DNA from 3 places in the Lacicoccus kunmingensis DSM 17847 genome. Region 2 is predicted to be linked to each of the others. Evidence: predicted binding sites of a transcription regulator. Region 2 holds the regulator's gene; each other region holds the start of a gene.
The links. The regulator LexA, encoded in region 2, represses DNA repair genes until DNA is damaged. The targets are predictions, from matches to a motif close to CGAACATATGTTCG.

Region 1 (2,280 bases), on a different contig from region 2:
ACATTTGCGAACATCCGTATCCGTAACCAGATTGCACCGGGTACAGAAGGTGGTTTCACGACTCACTGGCCGACTGGTGAAGTGATGAGCATCTATGACGCTGCAATGAAGTATCAGGAAGAGAATACAGGTCTTGTTGTCGTTGCAGGCGATGATTACGGAATGGGCTCCAGCCGTGACTGGGCAGCCAAAGGTACAAACCTTCTGGGCGTCAAAGCTGTTATCGCAGCAAGTTACGAAAGAATCCACCGTTCCAACCTTGTAATGATGGGTGTTCTTCCTCTGCAGTTTGTAGATGGAAAGAATGCTGAAGACTACGGTCTTGACGGCAGTGAAACATTCGATATCAAAGTGGGCGAGACAGTTAAACCTGGAGATATTCTGGATGTTACAGTGACTGATACAGAGGGTAATGCTCAAGTCATTCAGGTCAAAGCACGTTTCGACTCTGAAGTGGAAGTGGATTATTACCGTCATGGTGGTATCTTACCACTTGTTCTCAGAAAAAAATTAAGTGAGTAATTCAATCATTTAAAAACCCGGTGAAATCATATGATTTCACCGGGTTATATTGTTTTTAACAGGATTTACATAAAAGTTATTTTGGATTCTGTTCCATCCTTAATCCGTTTCATATTCGATATATGTCGGATGATGACGACAAAACCGAGTACGATTGCAAAAGCCATGAACAATGGATCTTGTAAAAACAGGGAAAGAACGATTAATGTCACTGCAGCTACAATACTCGATAAAGATACAAATTTGCTCAATTTCAATGTAATTAAAAATGCAGATACTAAAATTATAAAGACGATTGGATTGTAGGCAAGTACTGCACCTCCACCTGTAGCAACGGCTTTACCACCTCTGAACTTCAAGAAGATGGGGTAGACATGGCCGAGTGCACTGACGAGTCCCGGAATAAATATATGTATATCCATAGCCAACAGAATGGTGATATAGACAGGAAGCGCACCTTTGAATATATCCAGGAGCAATACGACAATCCCAGCTTTTTTGCCTAAAATTCTGAAGGTGTTTGTAGTTCCGATATTACCACTGCCGTGTTCTCTAAGGTCTACTTTATAAAATATTTTACCTATGAGTAAGCTAAATGGAATGGAGCCAATCAAATAACTGAATATGAGCAGGAGTATTACATTTTCCATTTTAGACTCTCCTTTATTATCAGGTACTAATAGTTTACCATATAAATAAAATATTATAAATTGATAAAAATTGGATAGTTGACTATAATAATGTTATGTAAACTATTAACTGGTTATATTATTAAATTTTTAGCAGAGACTTGCAAAGATTGTGTTTTTATATAAAAATAGTAAGGTAGATTAAAATTCGAACGTATGTTTGTAGGAGGTTTACTCTTTGTCAAAAACGAACAATTATAGTGATGATTCAATTCAAATATTGGAAGGCCTGGACGCAGTTCGTAAACGACCGGGGATGTATATCGGCTCAACCGATGTAAGAGGTCTGCATCATCTGGTTTATGAAATTGCCGATAATGCCGTGGATGAAATATTGAACGGTTATGGAAACGAGATCAATATCAGACTGAATGAAGATGCCAGTATTTCAATTTCAGATAACGGACGGGGTATGCCGACAGGTATGCACCCATCCAAAAAAACAACACCTGAAGTCATATTCACAGTACTGCACGCAGGCGGTAAATTCGGTTCCGGCAGCTATAAAACTTCAGGAGGGCTCCATGGTGTCGGAGCTTCTGTCGTCAACGCACTGAGTGAGTGGATGAAGATCGAAATCCACCGTGACGGAAAAGTCCATGAAATTTCATTTAAAGACGGCGGTAAAGTGGATAAGAAGCTGTCAGTGACTGGCAAGACTAAAAAGACGGGCACAACCGTCACTTTTAAACCGGATAACAGAATCTTCAAGCTCGGCACGTCGTTCAATTATGAAATGATTGTTGAACGAATGAGGGAATCAGCCTTTCTTCTGAGCGGCTTGAAAGTGTCAATAGTCGATGCGCGCGGCGATGAAGAAAAGGTGGAAGAATTTCAATATGAAGATGGCTTGAAGTCTTTTATCGAATTTTTAAATGAAGGCAAGGATTCCATCGGTAATATCGTCCAGTTTAAAGGGGACTATCAGGATATCGAAGCCGATGTGAGTTTCCAATATAATGACCAGTATACGGAGACGATCATCTCTTTTGTAAACAATGTCAGAACAAAAGACGGCGGGACTCACGAAGTCGGTTTCAAAACCGGTTTTACAAAGGCATTCAACGAA
Region 2 (2,280 bases):
AATTGATTTTAACTTTTCCGGAGTCACGTCACTGCCCTCGGGGTCGATGACTTTAGTCTGTTCGACCTGAGCTTTGAATGACTTGCGGAAAGTTTTCAAATACTCTTGTCTTAATTCATGCTGTTCTTTTGCTTCTGACTTCGTCAGAGTACCTTCTTTCTTCTTTTTCGCAAGTTCATTGATGCGATCGAGTTTCTTCTTTTCAAGCATAAAATTCAATCCTTTCTTATATAATTTAACACAAAAAAAAGTATGAGTACATTCTCATACTTAAATAATTATTTTCCCATTGTGACGGACTTCATTCCACTGTCGGATTCCTGTTCTGAAAGCATCTTTTCCTCTATGATTTCATCAATTGCGTTCGTATCCTGTTCGATTGCCATTGTTTCATTGTGTACTTCCTGTGTGTATATATTATCAGAATGTGCGTTCTTTCCATTATTGTTAGAATAGATATAAATTGTGCCGATCATCACTACTGCTATGAATAATAAAGAAAAACCTTTGATTTCTTTAAGCATTAGTCATCCTCCTCGAACATTTGTTTGTATTCATATAGTAACAGAACACTTGTTCTTAGTCAATACTTTTACGAACAAACGTTTGTAAGACACTAAAATTTGTGATATCATTATATTTAATAAAGGGCTGGAGGTCTTACTATGAAAGAAATCAGTGACAGACAGAAACAGATTTATCAATATATAAAGAGAACAGTTCAGGAAAAAGGTTACCCGCCGAGTGTCAGAGAAATCGGTAATGCAGTGGGTTTGCAATCCAGCTCCACCGTTCATGGACACCTGGCAAAATTACAGGATAAAGGATATATAAAGAGAGATCCGACAAAGCCGAGAGCAATTGAAATTGTCCAGGCGGAAAATCAGGCATATACTCCAGTAATTCAAGTGCCTGTTCTAGGTAAGGTCACAGCTGGTCTGCCTATTACAGCAGTTGAAAATGTTGATGAATATTTCCCTTTACCGGAACATTTCACTGCGAATCACAATAGTGAAATATTCCTGCTCAATGTAGCCGGAGACAGTATGATTGATGCGGGTATTTTTGATGGAGACCGCGTCATTGTCCGCAAACAGAATATCGCCCATAATGGTGATATTATTGTCGCTATGACCGATGAGGATGAAGCAACTGTTAAACGCTTCTATAAAGAAAAAGGATATTATCGTCTGCAGCCTGAAAACCCTGCACTCGAACCGATCTACCTTGACAGCGTGACTGTCCTTGGAAAAGTTGTGGGTCTGTTCAGGGAATTTTAAAACAAAATAATCATCTGAAACAAAAATAGATTCGTCCGGATTAACCGGACGAATCTATTTTGGGTATTCGGATTATCGTGTGGAATACCAGTTAAAAAGTATAATAGCTACGATATCATAAATCGGATTATCGTGTAGAAATAATACCGACCGACTGTAAAGACTTCTTTACATTAGGTCGGTTTTTTGTTATTGTATGTGTAAAGATATCTTTACTTTGATTTGGAGGGGTGATTAATGAGGGTAATTAACCATATTCGAGAAATCCGCCAAAAAAAGGGGATAACTCAAGTTAAAATGGCTGAGGATCTACAAGTTACACGTCAAACTATAAATGCAATTGAAAAAAATAAGTATAATCCCAGTCTTGAGTTGGCATTAAAATTAATAGCATATTTTGATATGCCAATAAATGAAATATTTATTTTAGAGGAGGATGACAAATGAGTGTAAAGGACAGAAAAAAATGGGGAAAGATTTTAGAAAAGTGGACTCCATACTTTATTATTACTTGTACTTTTATTGGTGCTGTTCTGGGTTCATTTCTTGCTTATATTTTTCAAGGTGAATTTCCGTATGAAGTGCTTACAGGTGGTTTGGTAGCAACTATCATTTTGACAGTAATTCAGGTGATTAAACAGAAACGCAAAAGAGATAATTTGCCCGAAGCAGATGAACGAGTCATCCACAATGTTTTCCGTTTTTTTGCATATACATCTCATATTTCCTTAGCTATTTTATTTGTGGCTTTAGCAGTTTTCACACTTTTAGGAAATGAGTCGATTTCAATTCTTTATCTATGGCTCTTTTTCTTTGCTTATATTTGGATTGTAGGGATAGGTGCTCTTATCATTAAAAGAAGGTAATAGGATTTTAAAACAGGTTTTAACAAAGAACCGATATTTAGCAAAGGATAGTATAAAATGTTAACCAATATGATTAATCTATCAAACTTTAAGATTCTGGATATGAAAGAAAGTGAGTATGATTATAGATTCTT
Region 3 (2,280 bases), on a different contig from region 2:
TCATCTTTTCCGATGAAGCCGTTAAAAGCATTCTCTTCTGAATTGAATAGTGGTTTTCTTGGTACTACTAAAATCTGTTCATCAAATTTACTCATGATCTTTCTCCTAATTTTTATTTCGCTCACATATCATTCTATAAAACGTTTATTTACTTGTAAATCAAATAAGACAATAACTTTTTTATAACAATTTGTAAACTTCTTTAATTTAATGTAATTTCACATCATTAATTTTAAAATAATAATTGACTTATACCCTGTTCATTGATTATAATTGAATTTGTTCTTAATTAAGTCTCGATAGCTCAGCTGGATAGAGCAATGCCCTTCTAAGGCATCGGTCGGGGGTTCGAATCCCTCTCGGGACGCTACTATACAATATTAATAAACTTTAAACCCCGATAAACGTTGATTTATCGGGGTTTTTAATGTCTTTGACTAAAAATTATAGGTTTTAAAGATGTTTTATGTTGTCAATATTGTCGTCAATATAGCTATACCCTCAAGGGGTATCAAATATATTGTTAAAATTCTAGTTCCTTCATATCTATATAGGATAGGATTTAAGATATTAAAAAACCCCTCTGCTCACTCCACTAAGCAGGGCTTAATCATTATATAGAAGATTAATGCCATATATTGATTATATCACACCTAAACCATCCGCCAAGCGTTTAAAATCCTCGTCAGTGAAGTCTAAAACCACCACTTCATGATCTGCTTTCTTATTCTCATACATATCTTTAGCTGCTTTCGTAGAATGAAAGAGTTTGATTGCATCCCCTATCGTACATACCAGTGTCGTATCTTTATCCATATTAAAATCATCCCCTTGTTAAGATAATTTATTATAGCACGTGATCAATCGATTGAGTATATATCTTCATCGCTGATTCTTACTATTTCATAAATGTGGGTAAAGTTAATAGTCAATAAATTCGTACCTTTACTCACAGTGATTGTTTGTCCCCAATTCTCAATGTATTCTAACTTACATTCAAGTTGTACCTCGTAACCTGAATCCCAATAGCGTAAAACTAATATCTTACCGATACTGTTTCGTAACGTAACTTCGAGTTCCTGCAGCTCATCCTGTCCAAGCGATGGTTCTGACACATGTGCCTGTCGTTCTATCATGCGATCCACTGCCTCATATTGTTCCGGCATGGTTGCAAACGGCGCCCATTTGACCATGCCACGGCCCTGTGGGATGTTAGAATTTAACGCTGACTGCGGCACTTCTCGGTAATCTAATCCTTTATAAGTGCAATGCATTATAATCACCTCTTAAGGTTATTATACGAACGTATGTTCTGTTTGTTAATATAAAAATAAGTCCCCAATCTGTTACGGGGACTTAAATATCATTTTAAGAAGAGTGCAGCGATTTCCTACTATTCTTTTAGCCTCAATGATTTCGACGTTTTATCTGTGGATTTTTTTTAGTTTGCATTGGTCTATTTCGTTTTTCAAAAATTATATTACTTATTGTATATAAATAAGTAGCAAACATACAATAAAAATAAAATGAAAAGGATAATATAAAGTAAACAAGATTACTATTGGAAATCGTTGATGTATTTGACTGTATCTCAACTGATTCAAATACAAATATGACTAAAATCAATACTATAATAATGAATCCGGATGCAACAATTCCATAATTCATATATATAAATTGTTTTCTTATCTTCTTGGAATTCATGATTTTATCGATGATAAGGTTATCCTTTAAACTAAAAATCAATGTGAAAATAGCTCCAAAAAACCCAACACTAATACTAATAGAGTTGATTAACACATTCAATAAATCTAATAATTTATTCTCTATAATGTTTGGTTCTTTATAATATAGTAATATTAATATTCCTATTGTAAAAATTACGATTAAAAAATAAACAATCCCTGTGAAGTATTTTTTTAACCATGTAAAATGCCTTTTCAACATTTCTTATCACCACTCTATCCTAAACAAGTAAGGAAATAGCTTCATCATCATTTCTATATAAGTTCTCCATATCTGAATAAATACGATATGCGTTTAATTCTACTCCTTCTTGATAGGAATATTTTAAAGTCCTTTTTAAGGAGTGTTTCAATAGGTCTATTTCTTCTATTGGGGTATCCTCTGTCTCCTTTGTTTTGACTGAAAGTTTCTCTACTTTATCATGGTCTACCCAGTTTTCTAAAATTCTTTTACTTATACTGTAATCTAGTTCAGAGTCTTTCGCCCTATTTGTAGAAATAACAATTTCAACACTTTCAACCCCTTCATAATTAT

Region 1: a site for LexA is predicted at 1,361-1,374, ahead of parE (DNA topoisomerase IV subunit B). Genes of this name have one in related genera too.
Region 3: a site for LexA is predicted at 1,301-1,314, ahead of BO48_RS07235 (YolD-like family protein). Genes of this name have one in related genera too.

Annotation. Positions count from the first base shown of each region.
Region 1 is NZ_JCANUC010000005.1:113,405-115,684, forward strand. Features, by position in the region: gene acnA (aconitate hydratase AcnA) at 1-522, shown strand, start outside; gene plsY (glycerol-3-phosphate 1-O-acyltransferase PlsY) at 588-1,172, opposite strand; gene parE (DNA topoisomerase IV subunit B) at 1,390-2,280, shown strand, end outside.
Region 2 is NZ_JCANUC010000001.1:184,719-186,998, reverse strand. Features, by position in the region: gene BO48_RS00915 (DUF896 domain-containing protein) at 1-210, opposite strand, end outside; gene BO48_RS00910 (hypothetical protein) at 279-524, opposite strand; gene lexA (transcriptional repressor LexA) at 666-1,280, shown strand; gene BO48_RS00900 (helix-turn-helix transcriptional regulator) at 1,518-1,727, shown strand; gene BO48_RS00895 (hypothetical protein) at 1,724-2,146, shown strand; gene BO48_RS00890 (transposase family protein) at 2,204-2,280, shown strand, end outside.
Region 3 is NZ_JCANUC010000005.1:89,549-91,828, reverse strand. Features, by position in the region: gene BO48_RS07250 (DNA mismatch repair protein MutT) at 1-95, opposite strand, end outside; tRNA gene BO48_RS07245 (tRNA-Arg) at 294-367, shown strand; gene BO48_RS07240 (hypothetical protein) at 643-816, opposite strand; gene BO48_RS07235 (YolD-like family protein) at 861-1,274, opposite strand; gene BO48_RS07230 (DUF6731 family protein) at 1,967-2,280, opposite strand, start outside.